2 regions of the Nocardioides sp. NPDC059952 genome follow, and region 1 is predicted to be linked to the other one. Evidence: riboswitches for the same ligand, from Rfam matches in the RefSeq annotation. Region 1 holds a riboswitch; the other holds the start of a gene.
What was found. Region 1 has a riboswitch for glycine ahead of gcvT (glycine cleavage system aminomethyltransferase GcvT). Riboswitches for the same ligand answer to the same signal wherever they lie in the genome.
Positions count from the first base shown of each region.

Region 2: linked by a shared signal. The riboswitch ahead of gcvP (aminomethyl-transferring glycine dehydrogenase) and the one ahead of gcvT (glycine cleavage system aminomethyltransferase GcvT) in region 1 are both predicted to bind glycine.

Region 1 covers NZ_JBHWLY010000033.1:2,800-10,618, forward strand. The annotation lists gene ACFV9G_RS16225 (CoA transferase subunit A) at 1-95, opposite strand, end outside; gene ACFV9G_RS16230 (IclR family transcriptional regulator) at 224-1,006, shown strand; gene ACFV9G_RS16235 (LLM class flavin-dependent oxidoreductase) at 1,179-2,180, opposite strand; gene ACFV9G_RS16240 (Crp/Fnr family transcriptional regulator) at 2,342-3,022, shown strand; gene ACFV9G_RS16245 (CobW family GTP-binding protein) at 3,029-4,066, opposite strand; glycine riboswitch at 4,191-4,287, shown strand; gene gcvT (glycine cleavage system aminomethyltransferase GcvT) at 4,443-5,546, shown strand; gene gcvH (glycine cleavage system protein GcvH) at 5,555-5,926, shown strand; gene ACFV9G_RS16260 (L-serine ammonia-lyase) at 5,958-7,370, shown strand; gene ACFV9G_RS16265 (FBP domain-containing protein) at 7,492-7,819, opposite strand, start outside.
Region 2 covers NZ_JBHWLY010000015.1:11,243-19,061, reverse strand. The annotation lists gene ACFV9G_RS09385 (hypothetical protein) at 1-658, shown strand, start outside; gene gcvP (aminomethyl-transferring glycine dehydrogenase) at 711-3,599, opposite strand; glycine riboswitch at 3,664-3,754, opposite strand; gene ACFV9G_RS09375 (MerR family transcriptional regulator) at 3,836-4,453, opposite strand; gene ACFV9G_RS09370 (MFS transporter) at 4,605-6,005, opposite strand; gene ACFV9G_RS09365 (helix-turn-helix transcriptional regulator) at 6,148-6,984, shown strand; gene ACFV9G_RS09360 (bifunctional nuclease family protein) at 6,991-7,458, opposite strand; gene ACFV9G_RS09355 (MerR family transcriptional regulator) at 7,523-7,819, opposite strand, start outside.

The sequences.
Region 1 (7,819 bases):
GGGATGCCGCACAACCCGAAGCCGCCGACCGTGAGGGTCGCTCCGTTCGGGATGTCCGCGACCGCCTCGGCGGCTGAGGAGATGACCTTGTCCATGATGATCAGTCAAGGATGGGCAGCGTGTTCGGTCAATAGGTGAGCGCGATTTCACGCTCGATCTCTCGGAGAACGACCCCGCTGCCGCAGATGCGTCCACTGAACGGACGTCGCCTATCGTACGTCCCATGGAACCCGGTCCCAGCGTCATCCGCCGCAGCGCAACCCTGCTGCGGCTGCTCGCTGCGCGCGAGCCCGAGGGCGCGACGACCACCCAGCTCGCGACGACCGCCGCCATCCCGCGCCCGACCGCCCACCGGCTGCTCAGCGCGCTGCAGGACGAGGGGCTGGTCGAGCGCGACAACGACACCGCCGCCTGGCACCTGGGCCCGGAGTGCTTCCTGCTCGGCGCCGCCGCGACCACCCGTCACGACATCACCCCGGCGGCCCGGGCGGCGGTCCTGCACATCGCCCGGGAGACGGGGGAGAGCGCCTTCTTCTCGATCCGGCGCGGCGAGGAGACGGTCTGCGTCCTGCGCGAGGACGGCAGCTTCCCGATCCGCTCGCACGTGCTCTACGAGGGCATCCGGTTCCCGCTCGGCGTGGCCTCGGCCGGCCTGGCGATCCTTGCCTTCATGCCGGAGTCGCGGCGGGAGGCCTACCTGGCCCGGACCGATCTGGTCGCGGCCTACGGCGAGCAGCACTCGGCGGCGGCCCTCCGCGAGCGTGTCGCCGCGACCCGTGAGCTCGGCTTCGCGGTCAATCCCGGCCTCATCGTGGTCGGCAGCTGGGGTCTGGGTGCTGCCGTCTTCGACGCCCACGGGCAGCCCTACGGAGCGCTCACCATCACCGGCATCGAGGCCCGCCTCGCCCCGCCCCGCCAGGCCGAGCTCGGCCGCCTCCTCCTGGAGGCTGCCCACAGCCTGACCACGAAGGCTAGGTCCGGACCTGAGTCAGGGCTTCCTGCATGAGGGCGAGTCGGTGCATCTGTCTCGCAATGGATCGCCCGAGTCGGCTCATCCTGACGAGATTCCTCGCCGAGTCGGCGCGTTAAGACGAGCCGACTCGGCGAGCTTCTCGGTCAGGACGGGCCGACTCGGCGAGCTTTTCCGTCAGGACGAGCCGACTCGGCTGGGAGTTCGGTCAGGATGAGCCGACTCGGCGGTGGGTGGACGCGGTCATGATCCCGGCGAGCTCGGCGTCGGAGGTGAGCTGGGCATCGCGGTCATAGGTCGAGGTGAAGGCGAGGAGCTCGTCGGCTCCGGTGGCCTCGGCCAGCTGGTCGAGCCGCCTTCGGACGGTCGCGGGAGAGCCCGCGGTCGTACGGGCGAGATGGGCCTCGACCCGCTCGCGGACCTGGTTCGACCAGGCCTGGTCGCGAATCGTCGAGACCGGCTCGAGCGGACCGAACTCGCCGGTCTGCCGCGACCTGGCCATAGCCCACGCCTCCGGCAGGGCGAGCTCGGCGGCCTCGGCGTCGGTGTCGGCGACCAAGACGTCGACCGAGACGGTCACCGAGGGCCCAGACGCTCGGGACGAGGGCCGGAAGTCCTTCCGGTACGCCCCCAGCAGCTCGTTCAGCCGCGGGCTGTCCAGCACCGGACCGCCCACGACGACCGGCAGCCCGAGGCGCGAGGCGAGCGCGACGCCCTTCCCGGTCGCGAGCACGAACATCGGGATCCGGTGCGCGGCGGCCGGCCGCGCGGTGACAGCGGCGGTGCGGTCGAGGTAGCCGCGGAGCTCCTCGATGTCCTCGGCGAACGTGTCCGGGTCGTCGAGATCCTGCCGCAGTGCGCGGCGTACGGGTGCGGTGAAGCCCAGGGTGCGTCCCAGACCGAGGTCGATCCGGTCGGGATAGAGGGCCTCGAGCATGAGGAACTGCTCGGCGACGACCAGCGGCTGGTGGTGCGGCAGCATCACCCCGCCCGACCCGAGCCGGATCGTGGACGTGTGCGCGCCGAGCGCACCGAGCAGCACCGGCGGCGACCCTGACGCGATCCCCGGGACCGCGTGGTGCTCGGCGACCCAGAACCGGTGGTAGCCGAGCCGCTCGGCAGCCACCGCCCGCTCGATCGTGTGGGTCAGCGCAGCGCCCTCGGCGTACCCCACCCGCGTGCGGGACCGGTCCAGCATGGAGAGCTTCACAACGGGTCAACCACGCCGGGTCGCCGAGCCTTCCCGCCGTGTCCGGTGTGGCGAAGAACGCACTCGACAGGGGTGCGATGCGGGCCACACAACCGATGTGGAGGGCCTGGATCTGGCTAGGCTGATGTCTTCGGTAAAGCAATGACAGGAGCGCCTGGGTAATGGATCAAGACGTGCTTCGGCACGCGCCGCTTTTCAGCGAGCTGGACGACGAGTCGATGACGGCGCTGCTCGCGACGATGGGTCAGGCACGCCTCAGGCGAGGCGAGGTGTTGTTCCACGAGGGCGACGCCGCCGACCGGCTCTACGCGGTCGTGGACGGCAAGGTGAAGCTGAGCCGTGCCGCGGCCAACGGGCAGGACAGCCTGCTGGCGATCCTGGGGCCGGGCCAGGTGTTCGGCGAGCTGTCGCTCTTCGACCCCGGTCGGCGCTCCTCCACGGTCACGGCCGTCACCGACCAGGTCGAGCTCGCCTCGCTGTCGCACGACGACCTGCTGGGCCTGCTCGACGGGCGCCCGAGCGTGACCCGTGGGCTGCTCGCCCTGCTGTCGGGCCGCCTGCGCCGGGCCAACGACGTGATCGGTGACCTGGTCTTCTCCGACGCGCCCCGCCGGGTGGCGAAGGCTCTGCTCGACCTCGCGGAGAGGTTCGGCGAACAGACCGACGAGGGCCTCCGCGTACGCCACGACCTGACCCAGGAGGAGCTCGCGCAGCTCGTGGGCGCGGCTCGGGAGACGGTCAACAAGGCGCTCGCCGACTTCGCGGCCAAGGGCTGGGTCAGGCTGGAGTCGCGCTCGGTGATCATCACCGACATGGAACGGATCGTGCGCCGCGCCGGCTGATCGCTGTCAGAGGCTGACGCGGACCAACTGGCGCAGCCTGTGGAGGCCCTCGGTGCTCGGCCGCTCGGCCGGGGCGAGGGCCGCCGTGAGCCGCTCGCGGACCGCGTCGGTCTCGAGATCCAGGCCGATGGCGACGAGCTCGCTCACCGGGTCGGCCGCACGCTTCGCTGCGGCGACATGGGCACTGCGTCCGACCAGGTTCACCTGGTAGCTGCGCGGTCCCTGGCCGGTCGCGACGGCGACGGTCCCCTTGACCCGGTACGCCGTCGCCGGCGGCTCCTCGAGCAGGTCGACCAGACGGGCCGGCTCGATGGTGCCCGGGGTCGTCACGGTGACCGCCCGGGCATGTTGATGGGTTTCGTGCGAAGCGGCCGCTTCGCGCAGCAGCGCGGCGATCGGCAGCTCGTCGGGCGGGTCCTCGGGCACCGCGGCGTCGTAGACGAGCCGCGGGTCGATGCGGCCGCCCACGGCGTACGCCACCTGGACCTCGGGGTTGTGCTCCCGCACCCGCGCCTCGATCCGGGCCAGGATCCGGTCCCGAGAGGCTGCCGGCACCAGGTCGGTCTTGTTGACCACCACCAGGGACGCGGCCGCGAACCGGACCGGAGCCTCACCTCGGCCGTCGTCGAGGGTGTCGAAGTAGGCCGATGCGTCGACGACCTCGATGAGCCCACCGCGGCGTACCCGCTCGACGCCGCTGAACCGGACCAGCTTGGCCAGCGTGCCGGGCTCGGCGATCCCGCTGGCCTCGACGATGACCACGTCGAGCGCGAGCCGCGGGTGGGTCAGCTTCTCCAGCGCGTCGTCGAGGCCGCCGGCGTCCGGCAGGCAGCACAGGCAGCCGCCGGCGATCGAGGCCGGCTCGTCGATCTGGCCGGTGACGAGTCCGGCATCGACGTTGATGTCGCCGAAGTCGTTGACGACCACGCCCACCCGGGCGCCGGGCTGGCGCAGCAGATGGTTGAGCAGGGTGGTCTTCCCGGACCCGAGGTGGCCGGTGAGGATGACCACGGGGACCCGGGTGCTGGCGTTGGTCGGTGGCACCGAGCCATCGTAGAGCGGGTGAGAACAGTTCCCGTTAGTGGGTGTCGGGTCGGCCGAGGCGCCCGGATCTTGACGGCCGAGGTAGCCAGACCTAGGTTTGCCGCACAACTTCACATCCGCCACTCGAACCGCAGCGGGAGAGTCCTTGCCCATCCCGGGTGAGGCGCCGAAGGAGCAAACCTCCCCAGAATCTCTCAGGCCCCCATGACCGCCGCGGTGAGGCGACCTCTGGAAAGTCAGGATCCGACGGATCCTGCACCCACGGTGCAAACCGCCCGATCGGGCGGTGAAGCTCTCAGGTAGCGATGACAGAGCGGGGAGGTCACCCGTCCACGGGTGCCGCTGGCGGCACCCATCAGCAGGGAGCCTCCCGCACATGACAGCACCTGTCCTTACCCCTCTGCATGCGATCCACCAGTCGCTCGGCGCCTCGTTCACCGACTTCGCCGGCTGGAGCATGCCGGTCCGCTACGGCTCGGAGACCGCCGAGCACAATGCTGTACGCACCACCGCGGGCCTCTTCGACCTGTCCCACATGGGCGAGATCGAGGTGACCGGGCCCGAGGCAGGACGCGCCCTCGACCACGCCCTGGTCGGCCGGCCCTCGGCGATCGGCCTCGGTCGCGCCCGCTACTCGATGATCTGCGCCGAGGACGGCGGCATCATCGACGACCTGGTCGTCTACCGGCTCGAGCAGGAGCGCTACCTGGTCGTTGCCAACGCGAGCAACGTCGGTGTGGTCGCTCCGGCGCTGGCCTCGCGGGCCGAGGGCTACGACGCCGTGGTCCGGGACGCCTCCGCGGAGTGGGCGCTGATCGCGGTCCAGGGTCCTGCCTCGGCCGCAATCGTCGCAGCCCTGACCGACCTGGATGTCCCCTCCCTGCGCTACTACGCCATCGATGCCGGCACGGTCGCCGGCGTCGACGTCCTGCTCGCGCGCACCGGCTACACCGGGGAGGACGGCTTCGAGATCTACTGCGCGCCCTCGTCGGCCGTCGCGGTCTGGGAGGCCATCACCGAGGCTGGTACGCCGCACGGGCTCCTGCCCGCCGGGCTCGCCTGCCGCGACACCCTCCGGCTCGAGGCCGGCATGCCGCTCTACGGCCACGAGCTGACCCGCGAGACGACGCCCTTCGAGGCCGGCCTCGGCCGGGTCGTCTCCTTCGACAAGCCCGACGGCTTCGTCGGCGACGCCGCCCTGGCCGTACGCCGCGACGAGGGCCCGCGCAGCGTGCTCATCGGCCTGATCGCCGCCGGGCGCCGGTCGCCGCGGGCCGGCTACACCATCGTGGACCCGGCCACAGGCGAGGAGGTCGGCACCGTCACCAGCGGCTCACCGTCACCGACTCTCGGACGTCCCATCGCGATGGCGTACGTCCGGCCCGACCTCGCCGCCGCCGGCACCAAGCTCCAGGTCGTCGTGCGCGGCAGCCACGAGGACGCCGAGATCGTCGAGCTTCCCTTCTACTCCAAGAAATGAGCAACGCCATGAGCAACCCGACCCACCTGTCCTACACCGCCGAGCACGAGTGGATCGAGACCCGCGGCGACGTCGCGCGCGTCGGTGTGACCGCCTTCGCCACCGAGGCGTTGGGTGACATCGTCTTCGTCGAGCTGCCCGAGGTGGGCAGCAAGATCACCGGGGGAGAGAGCTGCGGTGAGCTGGAGTCGACGAAGTCGGTCAGCGACCTGTTCGCCCCCGCCGACGGCGAGATCCTCGAGGTCAACGCCGCCGTCGTCGAGGATCCCGCGCTGATCAACAGCGACCCGTTCGGCGCCGGCTGGCTCTTCGAGATGCGCGTCTCGGGCGCTCCCGAGCTGCTCGACGCCGCGGCGTATGACGCACTGATCGAGGAGTGACGTGACCGCCGAGGTCGCCGGCTCCACGGCCGTGGCGACGGCCCTGAGCACCTTCGACCTCTACTCGATCGGGATCGGGCCATCCTCATCGCACACCGTCGGACCGATGCGCGCCGCGAAGATCTTCGTCGACGGTCTCGCCGCCGACGGGTCGCTGGGCGAGGTGGCGCGGGTGAAGGCCGAGCTCTTCGGCTCGCTCGGCGCGACCGGGCACGGACACGGTTCGGAGGGTGCCGTGCTGCTCGGCCTCGAGGGCGAGCAGCCGGCGACCGTCGACACGCGAGCCTCGTCCGGGCGGGTGGCGGCCATCCGCGAGGCCGGGGAGCTGTCGCTCGGCGGCCACCGACCGATCGGCTTCGACAACGCCACCGACCTGGTCATGCATCGGCGCAAGAGCCTGCCGGGCCACCCCAACGGCATGGTGTTCACCGCGTACGCCGCCTCCGGCGAGGTGCTGCGCGAGCGCACCTATTACTCCGTCGGTGGCGGCTTCGTGGTCGACGAGCACGCCTCCGGTGCCGCACGGGTGGTCCCCGACCGCTCGCCCGTACGCTTCCCGTTCGCCACCGGCGCCGAGCTGCTCGACATCTGCGAGCGGGAGGGGTTCAGGGTCTCCGACCTGATGCTGGCGAACGAGCTCACCTGGCGTACGCACGACGAGATCCGCGCCGGCCTCCTCGAGATCTGGCGAGTGATGGCGGCCTGCGTGCAGGCCGGCTGCGACCGTGACCCGGTCACCGACGGCGTACTTCCTGGTGGTCTACGCGTCCCGCGCCGGGCGCCGCTGCTCCACCGCGACCTGGCCTCCGGCGCCGGTGCCCACGACCCCTTCCGGGTCATGGACTGGGTCAACCTGTTCGCCCTGGCGGTCAACGAGGAGAACGCCTCGGGCGGCCGGGTCGTCACCGCCCCCACCAACGGCGCGGCCGGCATCGTGCCCGCGGTCCTGCACTACTGGGTACGTTTCGTGGCGCCGCAGGCCGGCCTGGACGAGGCCGCGATCGAGGACGGCATCGTCCGCTTCCTGCTCACCGCGGCCGCGATCGGCATCCTGTGCAAGACGAACGCCTCGATCTCCGGCGCCGAGGTCGGCTGCCAGGGCGAGGTCGGCTCGGCCTGCGCGATGGCCGCCGGCGCCCTGTGTGAAGTCCTCGGCGGCACCCCCGCCCAGGTCGAGAACGCAGCCGAGGTCGGCATCGAGCACAACCTCGGCCTCACCTGCGACCCGGTCGGCGGGCTGGTGCAGATCCCGTGCATCGAGCGCAACGCCATCGCCAGCGTGAAGGCCATCAACGCCGCCCGCCTCGCCCTCAACGGCGACGGCTCCCACAAGGTCAGCCTCGACAAGGCACTGAAGACCATGCGCGAGACCGGCGCCGACATGAAGATCAAGTACAAGGAGACCTCCCGCGGCGGCCTCGCGGTCAACGTCATCGAGTGCTGAGCGGATGCGGCATGACCGGGTGCGTAGCGTCTGGAGCCGGGACCGGTCGGAGCCGGTGGATGCCCTAACGGAATACCGCCCATTCCGGTGGTTATCTGTAAACCGGGGCGTGGTCGGGATCTCAGGCGGGCCGGAGCACCCGCGCGACGAAGGCGTCGAGATTGCCGAGCAACCGATCGACCTTCTGGTCGACACTGAGGGTCTCGTGGACAACGGGGGAGTCGAGCTTGCGCTTGTTGCGCGCCTTGAGTGAGCAGTCGAGGTCGGCGCAGATGTAGGTGCCGACCGAGTTGCCGTCCTGCCCGGAGCGACCGGCGCGGGAGGCGACCAGCAATGCGACGTCCCCGACCGACGTACACAGCGCGCACATCGTCTTCCGTGGCCCTCGGGACTCGCGTGAGGCCCGGAGGGTGACCCCGCAGAGCCTGCCGTCGTGCTCGGTGACGAGG
Region 2 (7,819 bases), on a different contig from region 1:
GGACTACTGCAAGGACGACGCGGTCGTCACCAACGCGATGGCCGCGAGCAACGTCGCCGCGGTGCGCGCCCGGATCGCCACCGCCTTCCAGAACGTACGCACCGCCATGCGCAACGCGGGCTACGCCGACAACGCCTGGACCCTGATCGTGCAGAACGTACCCTCGCCGCTGGCGACCTCCTCGGTCTACCGCTACAGCGAGTCCGGCTACACCCGTCAGAACACCGGCGGCTGCGGCTTCTGGAACGCGGATGCCGACTACGCGTACAACACGATCCTGCCCACGATCAACAACGCGATCTCGGGCGCGGCGACCGACTCCGGGCTGACCAACATCAAGACGCTCAACGTCACCAGCGCGTTCGCCGGCCGCCGGCTGTGCGAGAACACCGTCGGCCTCCTCGAGGAGAAGGGCCTCTCGAGCTGGCAGGTCGCCGGTGCGGTCGACAAGACCGAGTGGGTCAACCAGATCCGCACCGTCTCCACCGCGAGCGGCAACTACTACATCCAGGAGAGCCTGCACCCCAACTACTGGGGCCAGCTCGCCCTGCGCAACTGCCTGCGCCAGGCCTACAACGCCGGTACGCCGCGGTCCGGCACCTGCACCCACGGCACCGGTCTCAACGCCAACGGCGAGCCCAACATGACCCTCAGCTGAAAGTAGAACCACGCCGAGTCGGCGCGTTGTAACGCGCCCACTCGGCGGGAGGTCACTCGGCGAAGGACTCCACCGGCGGGCAGGAGCAGACCAAGTTGCGGTCGCCGTAGGTGTTGTCGATACGGGCCACCGGCGGCCAGTACTTGTCGGGGTCGATGCCGCGCGGGAAGACGGCCTCCTCGCGCGAGTAGGCCCGGTCCCAGTCGCCGACGAGGGCGCGGGAGGTGTGCGGGGCGCCGCGCAGGACCGAGGTCTCGGCGGTCCACTCGCCCGAGCCGACCCGGTCGATCTCACCCTTGATCGCGATCATCGCGTCGATGAACCGGTCCAGCTCGCCGAGGTCCTCGGACTCGGTGGGCTCGACCATGAGGGTGCCGGCGACCGGGAAGGACATCGTCGGGGCATGGAAGCCGTAGTCGATGAGACGCTTGGCGACGTCGTCGACGGTGACTCCGGTCTCCTTCGTGATCGGCCGCAGGTCGAGGATGCACTCGTGCGCGACCAGGCCGGTCTCGCCACGGTAGAGCACCGGGAAGTGCTCGTTCAGGCGGGACGCGACGTAGTTCGCCGACAGCACCGCCGCCGACGTCGCCCGGGTCAGACCCTCGGCGCCCATGAGCCGGACGTAGGCCCACGAGATGGGCAGGATCCCCGCCGAACCGTACGGGGCGGCCGAGATCGCACCGATGCCCGAGCGCTTGGCGGCGTCCGGGTGCAGCGAGTGCGACGGCAGGTAGGGCGCGAGATGCGAGCGGACGGCCACCGGACCCACCCCGGGGCCACCGCCGCCGTGCGGGATGCAGAAGGTCTTGTGGAGGTTGAGGTGGGAGACGTCCCCGCCGAACTCGCCGGGCTTGGCGTAGCCCAGGAGCGCGTTGAAGTTGGCGCCGTCGATGTAGACCTGACCACCGGCCTCGTGCACCAGCGAGCAGACCTCGGTGATGCCCTCCTCGTAGACCCCGTGGGTCGAGGGGTAGGTCACCATGATCGCGGCGACGTTCTCGCCGTGAGCGTCCAGCTTGGCCCGCAGGTCGTCGAGGTCGACGGTGCCGTCCTCCGACGACTTCACGACCTCGACCTTCATCCCAGCCATCACGGCCGAGGCGGCGTTGGTGCCGTGCGCCGAGGAAGGCATCAGGCAGATCTTGCGGTGGCCCTGGCCCTGCGCGTCCAGGTAGCCACGGATCGCCATCAGGCCGGCGAACTCGCCCTGCGAGCCGGCATTCGGCTGGATGGAGACCTCGTCGTAGCCGGTGACCTCGGCCAGCCAGCCCTCGAGCTCCCCGACGAGACGCGTGTAGCCGGCGGCGTCCTCGGCGGGCACGAACGGGTGCAGGTCGGCGAAGCCGGGCAGCGAGATCGGCTCCATCTCGGTGGTCGCGTTGAGCTTCATGGTGCACGAGCCGAGCGGGATCATGCCCTTGTCGAGCGCGTAGTCGCGCGCCGCCAGCTTGTGCAGGTAGCGCAGCATCTGGGTCTCGCTGTGGTGCGCGTTGAAGACCTCGTGGGTGAGGTAGTCGGTGGTGCGGAGCAGACCGTCGGGCAGCGCGCTGGCCGTGGTGCGGTCGATCTCGTCCAGGTCCGCGCCGGAGACGCCGAAGGCGTTGAGCACGGCGGACAGGGTCGAGCGGGTCGTCGCCTCCGAGGTCGAGATGCCGACGGTGTCGGCGTCCACGAGACGAAGATGTACGCCGAAACGACGCGCCGCGGTGACGACATCGGCCGCCCGCCCGGGGACGGTGACACCCAGCGTGTCGAAGAACGACTCCGAGACCAGCGGGAGCCCGGCCGACTTGAGCGCGGCGGCCAGGACGGCGGCGTAGCGGTGCGTGCGGGTCGCGATCGACCGCAGCCCGGCGGGGCCGTGGTAGACGGCGTACATGGAAGCACCGACGGCCAGCAGCACCTGCGCGGTGCAGATGTTGGAGGTCGCCTTCTCGCGGCGGATGTGCTGCTCACGCGTCTGCAGCGCGAGCCGGTACGCGGGCCGCCCCTCGGCGTCGACGGAGACGCCGACCAGGCGACCGGGCAGGTGCCGCTCGATCCCCGCGTGGACGGCCATGTAGCCGGCGTGCGGGCCACCGTAGAAGAGCGGGATGCCGAAGCGCTGGGTCGAGCCGACGACGACGTCGGCGCCGAGCGTGCCGGGCGCTTCCAGGACGGTGAGAGCGAGCAGGTCGGCGGCGACGACGGCGAGCGCACCCCGCTCATGGGCGGCGTCGATGACCGGCTTGAGATCGGGGACGCGCCCGGAGGCACCCGGGTACTGCACCAGCACGCCGATCACGTCACCCTCGGGCAGGCCCTGCGAGAGGTCGGCCACGACGACCTCGAGGCCCATCGCCTCGGCGCGTACCTTGACGACCTCGATCGACTGCGGCAGCGCGTCGGCGTCGATCACGAACGGACCGGATCCCTTGCGGTTGGCGCGGTGAACCAGTGCCAGCGCCTCGGCGGCCGCGGTGCCCTCGTCCAGGAGCGACGAGTTGGCGACCGGCAGACCGGTCAGGTCGCCGACCATGGTCTGGAAGTTGATGAGCGCCTCGAGGCGGCCCTGGGAGATCTCGGGCTGGTAGGGCGTGTAGGCGGTGTACCAGCTCGGGTCCTCGAGCACGTTGCGGCGGATCACCGGCGGCGTCACGGTGGCGTGGTAGCCGAGCCCGATCATCGCCTCGCCCGGCTTGTTGGAGGCCGCGATCTCCCGCGCCAGCGACGCGACCTGGGCCTCGCTCAACGCGGCCGGCAGGTCCAGCGACTCGACCGAGCGGATCCCCGCCGGGACGGCTGCGTCCATCATCGCGGCTACCGAGTCGTACCCGAGCCGCGCGAGCATGGTCGCCTCGTCAGCGGCCGAGAGCCCGACGTGGCGCTCCACGAACGGGGAGGCGGCATCGAGCTCGGACAAGGTGGGCGTGTCGGACACAGTGGCTCCTGAGGGCATCTAAGTAAGACAACTCGTACGCCCTCCCCCTCTGTCACGCGCGGATGCACCGCTTCAGAGTTGCCTGGTCCGCACAGTCGTGGGTGCCTGAGAGTTTCCGGGGAGGAATTGCCCCTTCGGCGCCCCTTCGAGAGGAGCTCTCCCGTGCGGGATGGTCAGCACCACCAGCATAAACGACAGCACCCCGAGGTCCCGTCTCCGCGGGGCCTCGGGGCTGGTGTCGACTGAGTCCTAGATCACCCGGCGTTGCGCGCGGCGCGGCGGGCGGAGAGCTCGTCGGACATCGAGGCGACCTGCTCGCCGTCCTCGGCCGTGCGCTCGCTGGGGAGCTCGGAGAGCGTGCCCTCGATCTCGCGCCAGACGCCACCGATGGCGATCCCGAAGACGCCCTGCCCGCCCTGGAGCAGATCGATGACCTCGTCGTTGCTGGTGCACTCGTAGACCGAGGCGCCGTCGCTCATCAGGGTGACGCGGGTCAGGTCGTCGGTGCCACGCTCACGCAGGTGGTGCACGGCGGCACGGATCTGCTGCAGCGAGATCCCGGCGTCGAGGAGCCGCTTGATGACCTTGAGGATCAGGATGTCTCGGAAGGAGTAGAGCCGCTGGGTGCCGGAGCCGGTGGCCCCACGCACGCTCGGCTCGACCAGACCGGTGCGAGCCCAGTAGTCGAGCTGCCGGTAGCTGATCCCAGCCGCATTGCAAGCCGTCGGGCCGCGGTAACCGGTGTCGCTCGGCAGAGGCGAGACATCGTCGGTGAAGAGAAGGCCCTGCTCGTCAGCCTGCTCCGCCGCGCGTTGCGCGTCGTCGGCGCCGTGGCCGGGCTTCTGCTCGTGGTCGAACACGATGTCCTCCATCGTCTACTCCGTTGCGCGTAACTCCACTCGGGGAATGAACGGCTGCGGCGGGGGGACCACATCGTTGGAGTTACAACAGAGACAACTACAAGGTAAGCGTCGCAAGGGCCCTGGTCAAAGAACCCCTCCGGCGTGTCGTTCCCCCTAACCCTCAAGTAGAGGATGAGGGTCTGCGCGCCCCGCCCGTCGACGCCAGCGCGGTCAGCGTCAGCACGACGGCCCCGACGAGAAGGCAGGCCTGCATCCCGGACAGGGTGAGGAAGCCCGTCGCACCGGCACCGAGACCCCCGAACACGGCCACCGCGATCGCTCCGCCGGTCTGCCGGAACGTGCTGAGCACGCCGGTGGCGACGCCCACCCGGGCGGGCTCGACGGCATCGATCAGGTCGGCGGTGACGACGGTGATGGCCAGTGCGCCACCCGTGGCCAGCGGGATGAGCAGGACGAGGACCAGCCAGACCGGTGTGGAGGTGGTGAGCGGGCACAGGACGAGCATCGCCACCGCGAGGATCAGCTGACCGCCGACGATGAGCGGCCGCCGACCGACGGCGTGCGCGAGCCGCGGTGCCAGCACGTTGGCACCGGTGGTCAGGACCGCCGGGATGACGAACATCAGCCCCGCCTCGGCGCCGCTCCAGCCCCGAACCTGCTGGTAGTAGAGACCGAGCAGGAAGATCCCGCCGTAGAACCCGAAGTTGATCCCGAAGCCGGCGACCAACGCGACCATCACGCGGCCTCGGCCCAGCAGCCCGAGCGGCAGCACCGGCGCTGCGGATCGACCCTCGACGACGACGAACGCCACCGCCGCCGAGACCGACGCCGCACCCGCGAGCAGGGCACTCGCGTGCCAGCCGGTGTGACCGGCCTCGATGACGGCGTACGTCAGCGCGGACAGCGCGACCACGGCGAGGGCCTGGCCCGGGAGATCGAGCGGTACCTGGCGGCGCACGGGCCGGATCCGCAGACCCGCCAGCAGGGCGACGATGAGGATCCCGATCGGCACGTTGACCAGGAAGACCCAGCGCCAGCCGGCGTACTCGCTCAGCAGGCCGCCGGCCACCGGACCCAGTGCCATGGCGGCCGATCCGCCGACGGTCCACACCGCGATGGCATGTGCGCGGGCCCCCGCGTCGTCGTACGCCACCCTGACCAGCGCCAGCGACGCCGGCATCACCAGCGCCGCGGCGGCGCCCTGGAGCACTCGCGCGGCGATGAGCGCCGGCATCACCGGAGCGGCCGCGCAGGCCAAGGACGCCACCGTGAACAGCACCACCCCCAGCGCGTAGGCCCGCACCGGTCCGACCCGGTCGGTCACCGCTCCCGCCGAGAGCATCAGCGCCGCGAACATCAACGTGTACGCGTCCACCACCCACTGCAGGCCGGCCATGCCGCCACCCAGATCCCGATGCAGATAGGGCAGGGCGATGTTCACCGCGGAGACGTCCACGGTGATCACCGTGAAGCCCAGCAGCGCGGCGAGCAGCGCTCGAACGCTCCCCAGCCGCGTCGGCGCCGGGCCGCCGGTCGACGCCTCATGGGCGAGTACGGTCATCGGATTCCTCCTCCGGTTCGTGATGCCGGAAAGTCTGGTCGCGCCTCGCGCACAGAGGCAGACCGTGTGATGCCGCGGTGCCGCCAGGGGTGGGTATGGCACGGCCCCTCACGCGGGCCGGACGTGCGGCACACTGGTGGGGATGAGCGAGATGGCTGCGACTGAGCTCGGGCGCTACCTGCGCGCCCGGCGGGCACGGGTGACCCCCGAGGAGGCGGGCCTGCCCGCGGGCACCGGGGTGCGGCGTACGCCTGGCCTGCGGCGTGAGGAGCTGGCCGCCCTCGCGGGCGTGTCCGTCGACTACTACACCCGGTTGGAACGGGGTCGGGAGACCAACCCGTCGGCGTCCGTCCTGGACTCCCTGGCCCAGACGCTGCGCCTGAGTGGCGACGCCCACGAGCGGCTGCACGAGCTCGCCGAGGTCGCCTCGGGACGCTTCGGCGAGCCCCGGGCGACGACCGATCTGACCGTACGTCCCTCCGTGCTCGTCATGCTCGAGACGTTGCGTCCGCTGCCGGCCTTCGTGGTCAGCCGGCACAACGACCTGCTGGCGTCCAACCTGCCCGGGCGGCGGCTCTACCCCGGCCTGTGGGACGGTCCCACCGAGCACCGCAACCTGACCCGCTACCTCTTCCTCGACCCGGTAGGACGGCACCTGCTCGACCCGTGGCACGAGACGGTGGCCGGCTCGGTCGCCAACCTGCGCGCCGTCGGCGGCACCGACGTCGACTCCCCCCGCCTGGCCGCGCTCGTCGGCGAGCTGCTGCTCAAGTCACCCGAGTTCGCCGGGATCTGGGAGCTCTACGACGTGTGCGAGCGCAGCGGGGGCACCAAGACGTTCGAGCATCCGCGGGTGGGCCGGATGACGCTCACCTACGAGGTCATGCAGCTGGCCCGCACCGGCGGCCAGCGCATGGTCGTCTACCAGGCGGAGGCCGAGACGGTCGACGAGAAGGCGATGCTGGCCCTGAGCGAATGATCCGCCCTAGTGGGACTCGAAGTCCTCGGGGGTGATCTCGTCGAGGAACTCGCGGAACTTCTCGATCTCGTCCTCCTGCTCGGCCGGGACAGCGAGCCCCGCCTCGTCGAGGACCTCGTCCGAGACCACGATCTTGGTCCCCGTCCGCAGCGCCAGCGCGATCGAGTCCGAAGGCCGAGCGCTCACCTCGACGCCGGAGGCGAAGACCAGGTTGGCGTAGAAGACGCGGTCGGTGACCGAGGTGATCTGCACCTCGGTCAGCTCGTTGCCGGTCGCCTCGAGCACGTCCTTGAGCAGGTCGTGGGTCAGCGGACGGGGCGGAACCACGCCCTGCTGGGCGAAGGCGATGGCGGTCGCCTCCACCGCGCCGATCCAGATGGGCAGGTATCGCTCACCCGCCACCTCGCGCAACAGCACGATCGGCTGGTTGGAGGGCATCTCCACTCGGACTCCGAGCACATCGACCTCGCGCATGTCATCCACCCTACCCGTCTCCAGGTCGCGACAGCAGCCCGGTTGACCGGCGACACGAACCGAGTCAGCGGTCGCGCAGGCCCGACTTCACCAAGGTGGCGTGCAGACGGACCGCCAGGGAGGCGATCTCGCTGCCGATCTCCTCGGCCCGGCCCTGCGCTCCGGCGTTCCCGGGGCGCCGCAACGGCGCCACGATCTGCTCGATGAGGCCGACCTCGCGGTCGGCGGCGGCCTTCATGCCGCGCAGGTGACGAGGCTCGATGCCGAACTCGGCCAGCTCCTTGGCCGTGCGCGCGATCGCGAGGGCGTCGGTGTCGTAGTGACCGCTGCGCAGCGGCACCACCAGCGCCATCTTCTCCAG